Regions from separate parts of the Kocuria sp. HSID17590 genome, predicted to be linked through region 2. Evidence: predicted binding sites of a transcription regulator. Region 2 holds the regulator's gene; each other region holds the start of a gene.

Region 1 (5,843 bases), on a different contig from region 2:
GATGATCGCGAACACCAGCGCGCCGAACGCAATGGCGCTGAGTATGGCACCGTCCACGTCCGCACCGCGTTCGCGCACGTCGCTGCGGGTGTTGGTGATGCTGCTCCACCCCACCACCGCGATGATCGCTGCGAGCGGCAGGTTCACCAGGAAGATCCAGTGCCACGACGCCCAGTGGGTCAGCGCGCCGCCCACCAGCGGGCCGATCGCCGCCGCGCCGGACATCACCGCGCCCCACACGCCGAACGCCGGGCCGCGGTACTTCCCGCGGAACAGCGCGTTCACCGTGGACAGCGTGGACGGCATGATGAACGCCGCGCCGAGCGCCTGCACCGCGCGGGACGCGATGAGCGCCCCCGCCGTGCCGGACAGGGCCGCCAGCAGACTGCCCCCGGCGAAGACCACGAGCCCCACCATGAACATGGTCTTGCGTCCCCAGCGGTCCGCGAGCTTGCCCGTGGACAGCAGCAGCGCCGCGAGCAGCACCGCGTAGAGGCTGTTGACCCACTGCGCGTCCGTGAGGTTCAGCCCCAGGTCCTGGATGATCGCGGGCAGGGCGACCCCCACGATCGTGCCGTCCAGCACGATCATCCCGAGCCCGGCGGCGAGCGCCCCGAGGGCCACCCAGTCCCTGCGGCTCGGGGCGTCCGCGGTGGCGACGCCACTGGGGTGCGTGTCCGTCGCTGGTGTCGATGCCATGCTCACGCCCTCCGCAGGGGGTCCGCTCCCACCCTGGCCCCGGCCGGTGGCCGGCTGGGACGGGCGAGTGTTCTCGCGGGAAGACTATCCGCTCACCGTGTGAACGTGCAGAGACCGGTGGCGGACGTCGTGATCGTCGTGTGCCTACCGCTCACGGGAGGCGGGACGTCAGGTCCGGCGCATGACCGTGGCGGAGTCCACGGTGACGTCGCCGGGACCGGGTGCGGCGGCGTCGTCGTCCGTGAGGCCCGGGAGGGTGACGTCCCAGAACGGGGTGGGCCCCGCGATCCCCAGCTCCTGGCGCGGCACGGCGTGGGTGTCCTGGGTGGGATCGTCCACGGGGGCGCGCAGCAGGGTGGCGGTGGCCCAGCCGTGGGTGAGGAGGTAGTGGTCGCTCTCGGGTTCCTCCGGACCGGTCTCCGCGCTGTAGGTCACCGCGATGTGCTTCTCGTCCCCGCGCCCGATCTGCGCCTGGACCGCGCCGAAGCTCGCGAGCCGGGCGGGCTTGAGCCCGCGCAGCCGATCCGGGGACACGTCCGGGACGTTGACGTTGAGAATCCACTCGTCGAACGGGCGCTGCTCCCAGCGCTCCAGGGCGTAGCGGGTAACCAGCAGGGCCGTGTCCCAGTGCTGGGGGGCACCGGAGGTGATGGACACCGCGATCCCCGGAATCCCGTGGGACGCGCCCGTGAGCACCGCACCCACGGTGCCCGAGTGCAGGGTGGCCTTGCCCGTGTTCGCCCCCAGGTTCACGCCGGAGAGGATCATGTCCGGGCGCTGCCCGAAGGCGCCGTAGGAGGCCAGGAACGCGATCAGCGCGGGGGCGGCCTTCACCCCCACGCATTCCACGTCCTCGGGCATCTCCGGCGGGCTGGCGGGGACCAGGGCGATCTTCCCGTCGACCTCCTCGCCGGACAGGGACGCGCTGGCACCCGAGTACTCCTCCGCCGGCGCCGCCACCTTCACGGTGTGCCCCCGCTCCAGCGCCGCCCTCGCCAGGACCGCCAGCCCCGGGGACGAGATGCCGTCGTCGTTGGTCACCAGGATGTGCATGTCCACCATCGTGGCACGCGTCACGCACCCGGGCCAGGGCTCAGGAGATCCGGCGCACCGTGATCTGACGGGCGAACTTCTCGACGGTGGTGCGGTTGCCCGTGCCCAGTCCGCGCCGGGCCACGTTGAGCGCCCCGGCAGAGGCACCGAGCGCCACGGCGTCCACCAGGTCCAGCCCGCGCGCCAGCCCCACGGAGATCCCGGCGGTCATCGAGTCCCCGGCCCCGCGGTGGTCCAGCGGCGTGATGGACGGCGCGCAGACCTCCCGCACGGAGTCCTGCTCCACGAGCAGCGCCGGGTCCTTGGCGCGCGAGACGACGACGGCGCCCGCGCCCCGCTCCACGAGCGCCCGCCCGGCATCCACGAGGGACTCGGGGGTGTCGTCCGAGCCGAGGTCCAGGTCCCGGACCTCCTCGTGGCTGATCTTGAGCACGTCCACGTGCGCGGCCACCGCGGCCAGGGCCGGGGCGCCGCTGAGGTCCGCGACCACGGTGGTCCCGGCGTCCCGGGTGTCCCGGATGAGACGTCCGAAGAAGGAGGCCGGCACCACGTCCCCGGGCTCCGCGCCCGTGACCGTGAGGACGTCCGAGGCCAGGGCGTCCACGAACGCCGTGCCGTAGAGATCGTCCAGCTCGTGGCGGGAGAGCTCTGGCGGCGGCATGTGGGCCACGGTCTCCCGGTCCTCCCCGCGCAGGTCGTACACGTAGCCGCCGTTGCCGTACCCGTAGCGCACGGCGTTGACCTGCATGCCGAGCCCGTCCAGCATGGAACGGATCAGGGTGCCCAGCTCACCGCCGAACGGCCCGTTCACCGAGACGTCCGCGCCCAGGGAACCGGCCATGCGGGCCACCCACAGCCCCTGCCCGCCCGGGTGCATGTGCACGTCCGACTCGTGGGCGCTGCGGTTGCGGTACGCGGCGGGCTCCGTGATCTCCGTGATCAGCAGCGGGGTGGGCACCAGGACGGAGAGGCGCGGTGCGGCGCCGGAACGGGTATCGGTCACGCACGAAAGCTACCGCACGCGGTCCCTGGTGAACAGCACACCGAGGTGCCACCATGGTGGGATGAATTCCACCGCACCGGTCCGCATCGTGGAGGGCCAGGCCGCCAGCGAGCACACCCTGGCGGCCCTGGGCGCGTACTTCAGCGAGCTCGACCACCGCATCGACGGCGGGTTCGACCCCGAGCTCACCGAGGTGACCGGCCCCGAGGACGTCACCCCGCCCCACGGGGACTTCTTCCTGATGACCGACCTGGTCACGGGCGAGGTGATCGCGTGCGGCGCGGTCCGCAGGATCGACGACGACCGGGTAGAGCTGCGCCGGATCTGGGTGGCGCCGGAGCACCGCGGCCGGGGCCACGCCCGCACCCTGGTCCGGGCGCTCGAGAACAAGGTGCGCTCCTTCGGCGCCAGCACCGCGGTGGTCTCCCTGAACCCCGAGATGACCGAGGGCATCGCGATGTTCCGCAACCGCGGCTACGAACCGGTGGAGTCCTTCCACCGGGACACCACCGCTTCGGTGTTCCTGGGGCGGGTGCTCTAGGGCGGAGGTGGCCCGTGTGGCCGCTCAAGGGCGTGACGTCCGACCCGGGGGTGGCCATAGTGGGACTCGCGAGGAGCACCAGCTCCGAGAAGTAGGCCAGGCAGTCATCCGCACCGTTCGACGAGCCTGGCTCGCGCTTATAACAGGTCAGGTCAGCTCCACCACGTCAGCCACCAGCGGAGCGGCCAATCCCGTCCAGCGGCCACGCTTCTGGTAGCACCACGCCACGGCATCGGACACCCAGAGCAGTGTCTCTTCGTGCGCCCTGGGAAAGTCGTAGCGCGGTCGGTTCTCGGAGGACTGGAGCGCCTGCCCGATGATCTTCTTGTCGTGGGCATACGAAGACTCGTCCTTTTCCACGCTCAAGTGGTCCGCGCCGCTGGCCGCAGCATCTCGCGCGAGGGCCCCCAGACACAGCGGCCTGGCTTCCTTGTCTCTGAGCCCTCGCGCCACGTACACGTTCACCACGGTGTCGAGGGCGGAGAACTCCTTCAGCAGCTTCTTGCGGCGGTCATCGCGTTCATCGGTGAAATGGATCCTCTTCGGACCAGGCAGCGCCAAGGACCGAACAGCCTTTCGGGCGCGGTTCACGTCTCCGGCGGCAACCGCACTTGCCGCCACGTAGTAGCCGCCCACTTTGGACTCATCAACAAAGACGTGGGAGTAGAGCTCGTACCGGGCCCTTCGTGAAGCGTACTGCGGGGCGCGACACCGATGACTGCCGAGAAAACCCTTGGTTCGAGCTGAGGGGAGATGGTCCCGATGCACGGGAACCGGAGTTCACGCTTCGCGTCACCTCAGTCCCGCGCCTCCCGCGTCCTCTTGTCGTTCGCCTTCCCGATGGCCTCCACCAGCTCGTCCTTGGTCATGCCCGAACGGCCCTGGACGTCCAGCTCCTGGGCGATCTCGTAGAGGTGCTCCTTGGAGGCGTTCGCGTCCACGCCGCCGGCGGTGTCCTCCTCGTTGGACCCACCCTTTTCCGCGCTGGCGTCCGACGGGCCGTTCTCCTCCTTGGGCTCCCAGTGGCCCCCCACCTTCTCGTGGGTGTGCTTCACCGCGGCCCACGCCGTGCGGGCCGCGCGGGACTCCTCCTGGTACTCCTCCTGTGCGGAGTCGTACGCCTGCGCGAACGTGTCCTGCGCCTTCTCGTCGGAGCGGCGCAGCGTGGACGGAATCTCGTCCTGCCGCGCGCGGCCGTTCTTCTTCGCCTTCGGCACGGTGTCCTCCTGCTGTCGGGGATGTCTCCGGTGCTTCGATTCTAGGAACGACGACGCCGCCCGCCCCACCCTTTCGGGCCCGTCACCTCCCGAGACGGCCGGGCGAGGGTCCGTGGAAGCACCGCCGCTCGCCTTGAGCATGGTCCGCTCAAGATAGGTGCCGGAACCCTTGGCACTCTGCTGTACCGAGTGCTATATTCTTCGTAGTTGAGTCAGTGGGACTCAAGAAACGTGACAGCGCCGGATCCGGACACCAGCGGCCGAGCGCTCCACGGAGGTCACGCACACGGAAGGAATGACTGTCATGGCTACTTTCGATCCGTTCACCGAGGTCCAGAACTTCGCCAACCAGGTCCTCTCCACCCGCAACGGCCTGGAGCAGATGCCCATGGACCTGTTCCGCCGGGGCTCCAACTACTACCTCGCCGCAGACCTCCCGGGCATCGACCCCACCAGCGTGGACGTGGACGTGGACGGCCAGCTGCTGACCATCCGCGCGCAGCGCCGCCTGCCCTCCGCGGAGAAGGACACCAAGTGGATCGTGCGCGAGCGCCGCAACCACTCCTTCGTCCGCCAGCTGAACCTGGGCCAGGGCATCGACACGGAGAACATCACCGCCGCGTACGACAACGGCGTGCTCACCGTGACCATCCCCGTGTCCCCTAAGTCCCAGCCGCGCAAGATCCAGGTGGCCACGGGCCAGAACCAGGACAGCGTGGTGCTGGAGAACGGCCAGCAGGAGCAGAAGACCGAGTCCTCCGAGGACTCGGAGAGCTGAGCGCCCCGGCATCACCCGGGATGCACTGAGTGAGCCACGAGGGCCCGCGGGATCTCCCGCGGGCCCTCGTGCATGCCCGACGGGGATTCCACGCACGGGGCCCCGTAGCGTCCGCCCCACCGCGTGAGGAGCCGCCGACGCGGCGTCGCGATGTCCGGTCCTCCTCCGGGACCGCCCGCGACGGCGCGCGCGGCGTCGCCCATGCTGTGCGGCGGTGCGCGGTGGTGCGCGGCTCAGCCCGCGAAGAAGAACCGGGTGAGGTGGAAGAACACCGGTGCCGCGAAGATCAGGGAGTCCATCCGGTCCAGGATCCCGCCGTGACCCGGGATGAGGGCGCCGAAGTCCTTGATGCCGCGGTCCCGTTTGAGGCTGCTCATCACGAGCCCGCCCAGGAAGCCCAGCAGGCAGGAGACCAGGGCCAGCACCCCGGCCTGCCACGGGGTGAACGGGGTCAGCCACCACAGCGCGGCGCCCAGGGCCGTGGCGGAGAGGACCCCGCCCACGAAGCCCTCCCACGTCTTGTTGGGACTCACGGTGGGCGCGATCCGGTGC
Region 2 (5,843 bases):
GGTCTTCCAGTCCACACCGCGAGGGATCACGGGCCACGCGGGGATGCCCAGGGCTGCAGGCTTCACCGCCTGCCAAATGTCCACGTAGGGGTGGCCCAGGATCTGCACGTTGCCCCGCGCACCCGGCACAGACAGCGCCCGATCCGCGATCCGCGACTCCTTGGACCCGCTGACCAGGTGGTCCACGAGGATCCCGAGACGACGGCCCGGGCCGGGGTGGAACTCCGCGATGGCCGCGGGGAGGTCGTCGATGCCGTGCAGCGGCTCCACGACGATCCCCTCGACTGCGAGGTCGTGGCCCCAGACCTTCGCCACGAGCTCGGCGTCGTGGTAGCCCTCGACCCACACGCGGGACTCCTTGGCCACCGAGGCGCGCAGGTTCTCCACGGCCACCGAGCCGGAGCGCGTAATTCTGGGCCCGCTCGGGACACTGCGAGGTGCGGGCGGGGTGAGGCGGACGGGCTCGCCGTCAAGCAGGAAACCGGGACCGAGGGGGAAGGCCTTGACTCGGCCGTGGCGGTCCTCCAGGCCCACGACGCGCATGCCGCCCACGACCTCCACGCTCACCACGGCGCCCACCCACCCGCTCTCGACGTCCTCGAGCACCATGCCGGACTCCACGGGCAGCCCGCGGGCCGCGGGGGAGCGGCGGGAGACCTCGGGGCTGCCGAGGTCCTGCGGGCCCCAGCCCCAGCCGGGTGTGTTCACGGGGGTGCTCCTCGCTCGCGGGTGACGAATCAGCCGCGAGCGTACCAAAGGACCGGTCCGCGGCAGGGCCACTAGACTCACGGAATTAGCACTGTGCCGATTCGAGTGCCAAAATTGGTCGCGGCCCGGTTCACCGGGTGCCGCACGGGCGCCCGAGGACATCCGCGAGCGGGAGGTGGGAGACATGGAGCATCCGCGCAGGGCGAAGATCCTGCAGGCCATCGTGGAGGACTACGTCCACTCCCGCGAGCCCGTGGGCTCCAAGGCGCTCGTGGAGCGCCACCGGCTGCCCGTCTCCTCCGCCACCGTGCGCAACGACATGGCCGCCCTCGAGGAGGACGGTCTCATCGTGGCACCCCACACCAGTTCAGGTCGGATCCCCACGGACCGCGGCTACCGGGTGTTCGTGGGCCAGATCGCCGCGCTGCAGCCCCTCACGCCTGCGCAGCGCCGTGCCGTTCAGGTCTTCCTGGACGGCGCCCACGACATCGACGATGCCATGGAGCGCACCGTGCGCCTGCTGGCCCAGCTGACCCACCAGGTGGCCGTCATCCAGTACCCGGTGCGCACCGGGATCACGGTGCGCCACGTGGAGCTCGTGGACGTCGGCGGAAACACGCTGCTCGTGGTGCTCATCCCCACGAGCGGCCGCGTGGTGCAGCGCACGGTTGCCCTCACCGCGCCCGTTGCCGAGGACGCCCTGCTCGAGCTGCGCGCCGCCGTCCTGGCGCGCGTGCTGGGTCAGGCACTGGAGACCGTGCCGGCCGCGGTCGCCGAGCTCCCCGAGACCGTGGAAGACCCGGTCCGCGAGGCCGCGCTCGCCGTCGCCGACACCGTGGCAGTGCTGGCCGCCGCCTCGGACGACCAGCGCCTCGTGAGGGCGGGCACCGCCAACCTCGCCCGCTTCAGCGGGGACTTCCCCCAGAGCATCTCCCCGGTGCTCGAGGCGCTTGAGGAACAAGTGACACTGCTGCGATTGTTGTCCGAGATGCAGCAGGACGAGCGCGGCGTCGCGGTACGGATCGGCTCCGAGCAGTACGACGACCCGCTGGCCGAGGCGGCCGTGGTGGCCACCGGCTACGGCCCGCAGGACGCCTCCAAGGTGGGCGTCGTGGGCCCCACGCGCATGGACTACCCCACCACCATGGCCTCCGTGCGTGCCGTGGCCCGCTACCTCTCCAAGAACCTCGGGGACTGACGCGCCACCCGGCGCCGCCCCGGCACAGACCACCGACCCAGAGACGAAAGCAGAAGCGACGACATCGTGAGCGATCACTACGAAACCCTCGGCGTGAGCCGTGACGCCAGCGCCGAAGAGATCAAGCGCGCCTATCGCAAGAAGGCCCGCAAGCTGCACCCGGACGTGAACCCCTCGCCGGAGGCGGCCGAGGAGTTCAAGCGCGTCTCGCACGCCAACGACGTCCTGTCGGACCCGGACAAGCGCCGCGTGTACGACGCCACGGGCAACGAGAACGGCACGGACACCGGCTTCGGCGGAGGCTTCCCCGGCAGCGGGTTCGGCTTCTCGGACATCTTTGAGACGTTCTTCCAGGGCGCGGGCTCCGGCGGCCAGCGGGGCCCCCAGTCCCGCACGCGACAGGGCCAGGACGCCCTGATCAACGTGCGCATCTCCCTGAAGGACGCCGTTTTCGGAGTGGAGAAGGACATCACCGTCGACACCGCGGTCACGTGCCCCACGTGCGAGGGGACGTGCTGCCAGCCCGGCACGAGCCCCACCACGTGCACCATGTGCCACGGCTCCGGCCACATGCAGTACCAGCGGCAGTCCATCCTGGGCATGGTCACCACGCAGGCGCCCTGCTCGCAGTGCAACGGCTTCGGCACCGTGATCGAGCACCCGTGCCACGAGTGCTACGGCGAGGGCCGCGTGCGCGACCGCCGCCCCCTCACGGTGAAGATCCCCGCCGGCATCCAGTCCGGCAACCGGATCCGCCTGGGCGGTCAGGGCGAGGCCGGCACGGCCGGCGGACCCAACGGCGACCTCTTCGTGGAGCTGAAGGTGGACCCGGACCCCACGTTCGTGCGCGAGGGCGACGACCTGCACGCGCGGCTGCGGATCCCCATGACCGCCGCGGCACTCGGCACCACCGTGACGCTGGAAACTTTCGACGGCACGCGCAGCGTGGACGTGGTCCCCGGAACCCAGTCCGGTGCCACCATCACGCTGGACGACCTCGGCGTCACCCACCTGCGCGGCAAGGGTCGCGGGGACCTGCAGGTGCACTTCGAGGTCGAGACGCCTCGGGACCTCACCGGCGAGCAGCGTGAACTCGTGGAGCGGCTGGCGGAGCTGCGCGAGGAGCAGGCCCACGACGGCACCACCGTGAGCACCTCCCACTCCGGCGGGTTCTTCTCCCGGCTGCGGGACCGGTTCAACGACCTGTGACGAATCCCGTCTTCCACCGCGAGGACCTCACCGGGGCGCACCCCGGCGAGGTCCTCGACGTCGTCGGCCCCGAGGCCCGTCACGCCGTGACCGTTCGCCGGCTGCGCGCGGGCGCGTCCCTGGACCTCGTGGACGGCCGCGGCACCCGCGCGGTGTGCACGTTCGTCGCGGGGGAGAAGGACCGCATGAGCGTCACCGTGGACTCCGTGGCGCACGAGGAGCCGCCGGCGCCGCGCCTCACGCTCGTCCAGGCGCTGGCCAAAGGGGACCGGGACCTGCAGGCCGCGGAGACCGCCACCGAGCTCGGTGTGGACTGCGTGATCCCGTGGCAGGCAGAGCGCAGCATCGTGCGGCTGCGCGGGGACCGTGCCGCCAAGACCATGGCCAAGTGGGACGCCACCCTGTGCGCGGCCGCCAAGCAGTCCCGGCGCGCGCACTGGCCGCGGCGGGAGCAGTGGATGGACACCGCCGCCCTCGCGCGGCTCGTGGCGGAGGACACGGAGACCCTGTGGCTCGTGCTGCACGAGACCGCCTCCACCGCGTGGTCCGGGCACGACGTCACCGCCTGGCGGGAGCGGACCCGGATCGCCGTGGTGGTCGGGCCGGAGGGCGGCATCAGCGATGCGGAGACGCAGCTGCTCACCGAGGCCGGGGCCCACACGCTGCGCCTCGGGGACACGGTCATGCGCTCGGCCACCGCCGGGCCGGCCGCCCTGGCCGCGCTGCACTCTGTCCTGGGCCTCTGGGGCTGAGCGCCCCCTCCGCGGGAGGGGCTGGGTGGGACGAACCCCGGGATCTCGGGGGAGCAGCATGCCGGGGACGCCACCCGCGCCTCGTCGGGACGGCATGACGACGACGTCGCGCGCCCGCGTACGGCGGATGCGCCTCAGCGCGTGGCAGCGACGGTGATCACGTGGTCGTCCACGAGCACGGTGCCCTGGTCGTTTGTTCCCGCGACCCGCACCGTGTACTCGCCCGGGTCCAGGTCGATGGTGGTCCGCAGCTCGGTGCCGACAGTGGGGTCCGAGCCGGGGGAGGCCGCGGCGACCGTGCCGCTGCGCACTGTGCGCTCGTCCTGCGTGACCTCCCAGCGGACGTCGTGCACCGCGGGCAGAACGCGCAGGAACACGGTCAGGGGACTGCCGGGGTCCGCGTCCGTCTGGGGGTCGATGAGCCACACGGGCGCGGCCAGGGACGTGTCGCGGGTCAGCGGATCGGAGAGGTCCACGGAGCCGAACGCCGAGAACCCGGTGCGCCCGTCCACCAGGATGCGGACCTCCTTGGCGGTGGAGGCGTCCAAAAGTCCCGCGGTCACGGCGGCCGCGGAGACCGTGTACACCATCTGCTGCAGCGCCATCTGGGCGTCCTTCTCGGACAGCTGCGTGCCGAACGCCGCCGCGGGCAGGTCCACGGTGATGATGCCGTCCGGGGACACCGAGGTTCCCACCGTGCTCACGGGGGACCACAGCGTGCGGTAGTCGGGGTCCATGGGGGTGGCACGGGTCACCATGGCAGCGGCGCGTGCCACCGGGTCCGCTGTGCTCGTGTCCTCGGGGTTGCGGAACTCACGGAACAGGTAGCCGGACTGGTCACCCGTGCCGACCCAGTAGATGGGGGCCTGCTCGGTGGCCACGCCGCCGAGCGCCTCGTCCGTGGTGCCCGGTGCCGCGCCGATTCCCGGTGCGGCCGCGGAGTTGTCGTCCGGGCGGTCCGCGGCCGTGCCGCACCCGGCCAGCGCCACGGACGCGACCACAGCGAGCGCGGCGAGGCTCCAGCGGCGGGGTGTGCGCGGTGGTACGCGGCGGCGCGGTCTCACGCGGTGCTCGCCCTCCTCCGGGCCCTCGGTGACGGGTGCGGGGTCAGGGACCGCGCCACGGCGACGTCGTGTTCCCACCTCTCCGACACAGAACCTGGAGGGTGGGACCGCGCGGTGTGGCACCGGCGGCATGACTTCACGGCTTCACAAGATACCGACCGGCGGGGGTGCGCGCGAACTCCGGGAGCCCGTGGCGCGGACCGTTACCCGATTGCAACCCGGGACCGTGGCGGACGGCGCGTCGGAGGGGACCGGTAGGCTGGTGCCCGATGAGAGAACAACCCGAGGGGATGAAACCACTGACCGCTGCACCCAGTGAAAGTACCCGTGTGACCGTGCACATGCCGGACCGGGACACCGCCGTGCGGTGCCTGGGCCAGGCGGATTCGACGCTGAGGCTCCTCGAGGGCGAGTTCCCGGCGGTGTGCATGACCGTGCGGGACCTCGATGTCGCCCTCGAGGGCCCCGTGCTCGACACCCGGCTGGCGGCGTCCCTGCTCGAGGAGCTGCTGGCGATGGCGCTGCGCGGCACGGAGATCACGGAGCGCACCGTGCTGCGTGTGGCCCGCATGATGCGCGAGTCCCAGCAGGTGCGCCCGGCGAGCGCACTGTCCACGAGCATCCTCTCCACCCGGGGCCGCACCATCCGCCCCAAGACGGTGAACCAGAAGACGTACGTGGACGCGATCGACGAGCACACCGTGGTCTTCGGAATCGGACCGGCAGGCACGGGCAAGACCTACCTGGCCATGGCCAAGGCCGTGCGCGCGCTGCAGGCCAAGGAGGTGAACCGGATCATCCTCACGCGCCCCGCGGTGGAGGCCGGCGAGCGCCTGGGCTTCCTCCCGGGCTCGCTCAACGACAAGATCGACCCCTACCTGCGCCCGCTCTACGACGCGCTGCACGACATGA
Region 3 (5,843 bases), on a different contig from region 2:
CTGGTTCTTGGTGACAGTGATGCGGCGCGCGCTGCCCAGCTGGGACAGGTCCACGCCGTCGAGGGAGATGCCGAGCTCCGGGGTGATCACGGTGGCGTCCGTGAGCACCGCGAGGTCCTGCATGATCGCCTTGCGGCGGTCGCCGAACCCGGGGGCCTTCAGCGCCACGACGTCGAGCGTGCCGCGCAGCTTGTTGACCACCAGTGTGGACAGGGCCTCGCCCTCGACGTCCTCCGCGATGATCGTCAGCGGCTTCTTGGCCTGCAGCACCTTCTCCAGCACCGGCATGAGGTCCTGGATGGCGGAGATCTTGCCCTGGTACAGCAGCACGTACGTGTCGTCCAGGACGGCTTCCTGGCGCTCCTGGTCCGTGATGAAGGACGGGGAGAGGTAGCCCTTGTCGAACTGCATGCCCTCGGTGACGTCCAGCTCCACCTCGGTGGAGGAGCCGTCCTCGATGGTGATCACGCCGTCCGTGCCCACGGTCTCGAAGGCGCGCGCGATCAGCTCGCCGATCTCCTCGGACTGCGCGGAGATCGCGGCCACGTGGGCCACGTCCTTGCCCTCGACCGGACGGGCGTTGTCGAGCAGGCGCTCGGACACCGCGGCCACCGCGGCCTCGACGCCGCGCTTGATGTCGCCCGGGGCGGCACCGGCGGCCACGTTGCGCAGACCCTCCTTGACGATGGCCTGGGCCAGCACGGTGGCGGTGGTGGTGCCGTCGCCGGCGACGTCGTTGGTCTTGGTGGCGACCTCCTTGGCCAGCTGCGCGCCGAGGTTCTCGTACGGGTCCTCGAGCTCCACCTCACGGGCGATGGTCACGCCGTCGTTGGTGATGGTGGGCGCGCCCCACTTCTTGTCGAGGACGACGTTGCGGCCACGGGGGCCGAGGGTGACCTTGACGGTGTCCGCGAGGCGGTTGACTCCGGCCTCGAGCGCTTTGCGAGCGGTGTCGTTGAACACCAACTGCTTGGGCATGTGTGCTCCTTGGGAGAAAGAGGGAGAGGAAATGACGGCGCGGTGCCCGCGCTGCCCGTGCGGGCGGAGGCTCGGGCACCGCGCTCGAAAGACGTGGGGTGGTTACTTCTCGATGACGGCCAGCACGTCGCGCGCCGGGAGCACGAGGTACTCCTCGCCGTTGTACTTGACCTCGGTTCCGCCGTACTTGGAGAAGATGACCAGGTCACCCTCGTTGACGTCCACGGGGATGCGGTTGCCCTTGTCGTCCACGCGGCCCGGGCCCACGGCCAGGACGGTGCCCTCCTGGGGCTTCTCCTTGGCGGTGTCCGGGATGACCAGACCGGAAGCGGTGGTCTGTTCAGCGGCCAGCGGCTGAACCACGATGCGATCCTCGAGGGGCTTGATGGAGACCGACACGATCTCTCCCTTTCTTCTAGGCGTGTGAGACGGTGTGCGCCCGCGCAGTGCCGTGGGGTCCCACGGCCGCGAGCGCCACAGGCCAGTTGGCGTGCCAACCGTCGTCGCGGTGCCGATTGAGCGCCTGGCCTTTAGCACCCTCGCTACGAGAGTGCCAAGAATCACTGTAGGGAGGCCGCCCGCGCCCGGTCAAGGCGGCGCCGCACCGCTCCCCTGTGGGCTGAAAGCTGGCCGACGACGCCGCCCGCGCGGTCGCGCGCACGGGTCTCAGTAGTAGACGGCGAGCCTGCCGTTGGGCCCGTCGTGGCACGTCACCGGGGTCTCGAAGACCCGGGTGAGGGTCTCGTCCGTCATGATCTCCTCGGGCGTCCCGAATTCCACGACCTTGCCCTCCTTCACGGCGCAGATCCAGTCCGAGTAGTGGCTCGCGAAGTTGATGTCGTGCAGCACGATCAGCACGGTGCGTCCCAGCTCGTCCGCCACGCGGCGCAGGTGGTGCATCATGTGCACCGAGTGGCGCATGTCCAGGTTGTTGAGCGGTTCGTCGAGCAGCAGGTAGTCGGTCTCCTGGCACAGCACCATGGCCACGTAGGCGCGCTGGCGCTGGCCGCCGGAGAGCTGGTCGAGGTAGCGGTTCTGCAGGGAGCCGAGGTCGAAGAACTCGATGGACTCGGAGATGATCCGCTCGTCCTCCCGGTTGATCCGCCCCCGCGTGTAGGGGAAGCGCCCGAGCGCCACCAGCTGGCGGACCGTCAGGCGCGCGGTGAAGTGGTTCTCCTGGCGCAGGGTGGAGACCACCGTGGCCAGCTTGCGCGGGTGCGTCGTCGTCACGTCGTGACCGCCGATCACCACGGTCCCGGCGTCCGGGCCCAGCAGCCGGCCCATCATCGTCAGCAGCGTGGACTTGCCCGCCCCGTTGGGCCCCACCAGCGCGGTGACTCCCCCGGTCGGGATCTCGAGGTCCACCGGCCCGATGGACGTCCCCGATCCGTAGTCCTTGAACAGCTTGCCCAGCTGGATCACAGCCGACCCCTCCTCAGGATCACCACGAGGAACACCGTGCCACCCACCAGTTCGATGATGATGGACACCGCCCCCTCCGCGTAGAACACGTTCTTCAACAGGAAATAGGCGCCCGAGAGCACTGCGAAGCCGATCAGCGCGGCCATGGGGAACACGTACCGGTGGTCGTAGGTCTCCGAGAACTGGTACGCGAGGATCGCCACCAGGAAGCCCAGGAACGTCATGGGCCCGATCAGGGACGTGGAGACGGCCATCAGGATGGAGATCCAGAACAGCGTGGTCATCAGTTCCCTGCGGTGCTTCAGGCCGAGGTTCGTGGAGACGTCCCTGCCCAGCGACAGGATGTTGAGCTTGCGCGAGTGCAGGTACAGGGCCACGGTCGCCAGGGCGCACAGGGGCACGGCGAGCGGGAAGTAGCTCGCGTCTGCGTTGGACACCGAGCCGAACAGCCGCGCGCTGAGCACGTCGAAGTCGCTCGGGGTGAGCAGCCGCTGCATGAACGTGGAGACGGAGCCCAGGCCACCGCCCAGCACGATGCCGATCAGCAGCATGATCTGCACGTTGCCGTACTTTCCGGAGAGCAGCCAGCCGTAGAGTCCCAGCGCGAAGAGCACCATGAGGCCCACCTGCACCGCGTACTGCGGCAGGCCCTGGATCGCGGTGACGCCGACGGCGCCCAGGAAGTAGACGGCGGAGGTCTGAATCAGGACGTAGAGGGACTCGAAGCCCATGATCGACGGCGTGATGATCCGGTTGTTCGCTGCCGTCTGGAACGCCACGGTGGCCATGGCCTGGCTCACCGCCACGATCGCGATCACCACGACGCTCGTGGCACGGGACTCGGCGATGCGCCAGAAGCCCCTGGTGCCGAACGGCAGGGGGTTGTCCCACGCGAGGATTCCGAGGCAGAAGGCCAGCCCCACGAGCAGCAGGCAGACCAGGACGATCCAGTAGCGCCGCCGGTGGGCCGGGGAGGTGAAGGCCGCGGAGCCCTCGCGGGCGGGGTCGTGGCGCGGTGCGGGGGTCACCGCGGCGTCGTGCGTGGCGGTGTCAGGCATGGCGGCGGCTCCGGAGCAGCAGGGCGATGAACACCGCGGCACCCACGACCCCCAGGATCAGGGAGACGGGCACCTCGAACGGCATGATGATGGTGCGCCCGATCAGGTCGCACACCGTGACCAGGCCCACGCCCAGAAGACACACCCACGGGAGGTTGGAGCGCAGATCGTCGCCGCGGAACAGCGAGACGACGTTGGGGACGATCAGCCCCAGGAACGGCAGGTTGCCCACCACCACGGTGACCACGCCGGTGGCCACGGCCACGAGGCCCGTGCCGATGAGGATGGTGCGGTTGTAGTTCAGCCCCACGTTGGTGGCGATGTCCTCACCGAGCCCGGCCACCGTGAGCCGGTCCGCGGTGACGAACACCAGCACCGCCACGACGGCGACGATCCACAGTGTCTCGTACTGGCCCTTGAGCACAGAGGTGAAGCTGCCCGCGAACCAGACACCCAGGTTCTGCAGCCGGTCCGTGACCAGCGCCAGGTAGGTGGAGACGGACCCGACCACCGCGCCGAGCATGATGCCCACGATCGGCACGATCAGGGAGGAGCGCAGGGTGACCCGGCGCAGGAACGCGAAGAAGACCATGGTGCCCAGGAACGCGGCGATGATCGCCCCGACCATGCGCACGGTCAGGGACGCGTCCGGGAAGAGGATCATCATGACCAGCAGCCCCAGCCCGGCCCACTCGGTGGTGCCCGTGGTCGTGGGCTCCACGAACCGGTTCTGGGTCAGCAGCTGCATCACCAGTCCGGACATGGCCATGGCCGCGCCGGCCAGGACGAGGGCGATCGTGCGCGGGATGCGGGTCAGCGCGAGGAAACGGCTGCCGCCACCCCCGTCGCCGAGGTCCGCGACCCCCGTGAAGATCGAGAGAACGAGCAGCCCCGCCACCACGAGCAGCGCCAACCAGAACTTCCAGTCGCGCAGCACCCCCGGGGCGGCGGTCGTGCGTCGGGCCGTGGAGACCATCACCTGTGCGCTTTCCTCACTCGTGGCGGTGCCCCGCGAGGACGTTCCCGCGGGGCACCGTTGACGACATTCCTGGGCGGAGTGCGGTCAGTTCTTCTGGCTCTCCAGCTTGTCGGCGATCTCGTTGAGGATCTCCGTGTAGGTCTGGATGCCCTCGTTCGTGTAGCTGTCCTCCGGCAGGTGCACGATGTTGCCGTTCTTCACGGCGGGGACGTCCTTCAGGGCCTCGGACTTCTCGATCACCTCGGACGCGGGAGTGGCGTCCTTCGAGGAGCTGATGGCCGCGTCACGGTCCATCACGATGATCAGCTCGGGCTTCGCCTTGGCGATGGCCTCGACGGAGATGTCGTCGCCCTGGTGGTCGTCGGAGCCCTCCACCTCGAGGGCCGGCTTCAGGCCGACCATGTCGAACAGCGGGCCGATCGTGCGACCGGTCTTGGGCACCACGTACCCGATGTCGCCGCCGGAGACGATCAGGCCCATGGCGGACTGGTCCTTGTAGGCGTCCTTGGCGCGCTGCTCGGCCTTGTCGAGATCATCGTTGAGCTTGTCGGCCTCGTCCGTCTTCTGGAAGACCTCGCCCAGGGCGGAGACCTGGCGCTTGAGCTCGGAGTCGAGGGGCTGGTCGTCGCGCGGGTCCAGGTCGAGCATCGCGGAGTCCGGGACGAGCTTCTTGATGTCGTCGTAGTACTGCGAGAAGCGCTGGCCGTTGATCACCAGGTCCGGGTCCACACCGGCAATGGCCTCGAGGTCCGGCTCGCGGTGCGATCCGAGATCCACGATGCTGTCGTCGTCCTTGTAGGCGATCGTGTCCGGGATCAGGGTCTTCGGCGCAGCCTTGAGCTTCACGCCCCAGTCCGAGAGGGTCTCGAACACGCGGTTGTCCGTGGCGACCACGGAGCTGGGCGGGGAGTCGACGGTCTGCTCGCCCTTGTCGTCCTGGATCGTGACCGTGGAGGCGGAGGCACTGGCGGAGGAGTCCGAGGAGGAGCCGCCGGAGCCGCACCCGACCAGCGCGAAGGACGCCACCGCGCACAGGGCGATCCCGGGGAACAGTCGGTTGGAAGACATGAATTTACTCGCAATCTCGTGGCATCGTCTGGTGCAGGCGGCCAGCCATAAGGTGAGCCTAACCTAAATAAAACCTGAAAATCCAGTGGGAATCCTCCCGTGACCTGCGGCTCCCCGGGGTGCGACACCCCGTTGCGCCCGGGCGTGGTGTGATGGAACGGTGAACACCTCCCCCGCACCCCAGGACCCCGAGGCCGCGGGTCTGGCCCAGCTGCTGACCCCCGAGGGGCTGCGCCTGCTCGACGAGCTCGGCCCCTACGACCCTGCCGCCTCGCTGAGCGTCAGCAAGTCCCTGCGCGCCCGCGGCCACTCCCCCGAGCTGGTCTCGGCCGCGCTCA

The links. Region 2 encodes HrcA, which represses chaperone genes, less so after heat shock. Its sites were predicted from a motif close to TTNGCACTCGNNNNNNNCGAGTGCNAA; they were not measured.
Region 1: the regulator HrcA is predicted to act here: its motif matches at 4,683-4,709, upstream of D8M39_RS09210 (Hsp20/alpha crystallin family protein).
Region 3: the regulator HrcA is predicted to act here: its motif matches at 1,509-1,535, upstream of groES (co-chaperone GroES).

The regions. Positions count from the first base shown of each region.
Region 1 is NZ_RBMB01000022.1:51,909-57,751, forward strand. Features, by position in the region: gene D8M39_RS09180 (MFS transporter) at 1-699, opposite strand, end outside; gene surE (5'/3'-nucleotidase SurE) at 868-1,752, opposite strand; gene D8M39_RS09190 (1-phosphofructokinase family hexose kinase) at 1,793-2,755, opposite strand; gene D8M39_RS09195 (GNAT family N-acetyltransferase) at 2,817-3,296, shown strand; gene D8M39_RS09200 (hypothetical protein) at 3,444-3,932, opposite strand; gene D8M39_RS09205 (ChaB family protein) at 4,094-4,513, opposite strand; gene D8M39_RS09210 (Hsp20/alpha crystallin family protein) at 4,818-5,291, shown strand; gene D8M39_RS09215 (phosphatidate cytidylyltransferase) at 5,525-5,843, opposite strand, start outside.
Region 2 is NZ_RBMB01000017.1:20,849-26,691, forward strand. Features, by position in the region: gene D8M39_RS07450 (DUF3097 family protein) at 1-708, opposite strand, end outside; gene hrcA (heat-inducible transcriptional repressor HrcA) at 893-1,906, shown strand; gene dnaJ (molecular chaperone DnaJ) at 1,973-3,115, shown strand; gene D8M39_RS07465 (16S rRNA (uracil(1498)-N(3))-methyltransferase) at 3,112-3,867, shown strand; gene D8M39_RS07470 (GerMN domain-containing protein) at 4,002-4,931, opposite strand; gene D8M39_RS07475 (PhoH family protein) at 5,201-5,843, shown strand, end outside.
Region 3 is NZ_RBMB01000006.1:99,610-105,452, forward strand. Features, by position in the region: gene groL (chaperonin GroEL) at 1-978, opposite strand, end outside; gene groES (co-chaperone GroES) at 1,081-1,377, opposite strand; gene D8M39_RS03420 (ABC transporter ATP-binding protein) at 1,645-2,400, opposite strand; gene D8M39_RS03425 (iron chelate uptake ABC transporter family permease subunit) at 2,397-3,458, opposite strand; gene D8M39_RS03430 (ABC transporter permease) at 3,451-4,434, opposite strand; gene D8M39_RS03435 (siderophore ABC transporter substrate-binding protein) at 4,522-5,505, opposite strand; gene D8M39_RS03440 (class I SAM-dependent methyltransferase) at 5,666-5,843, shown strand, end outside.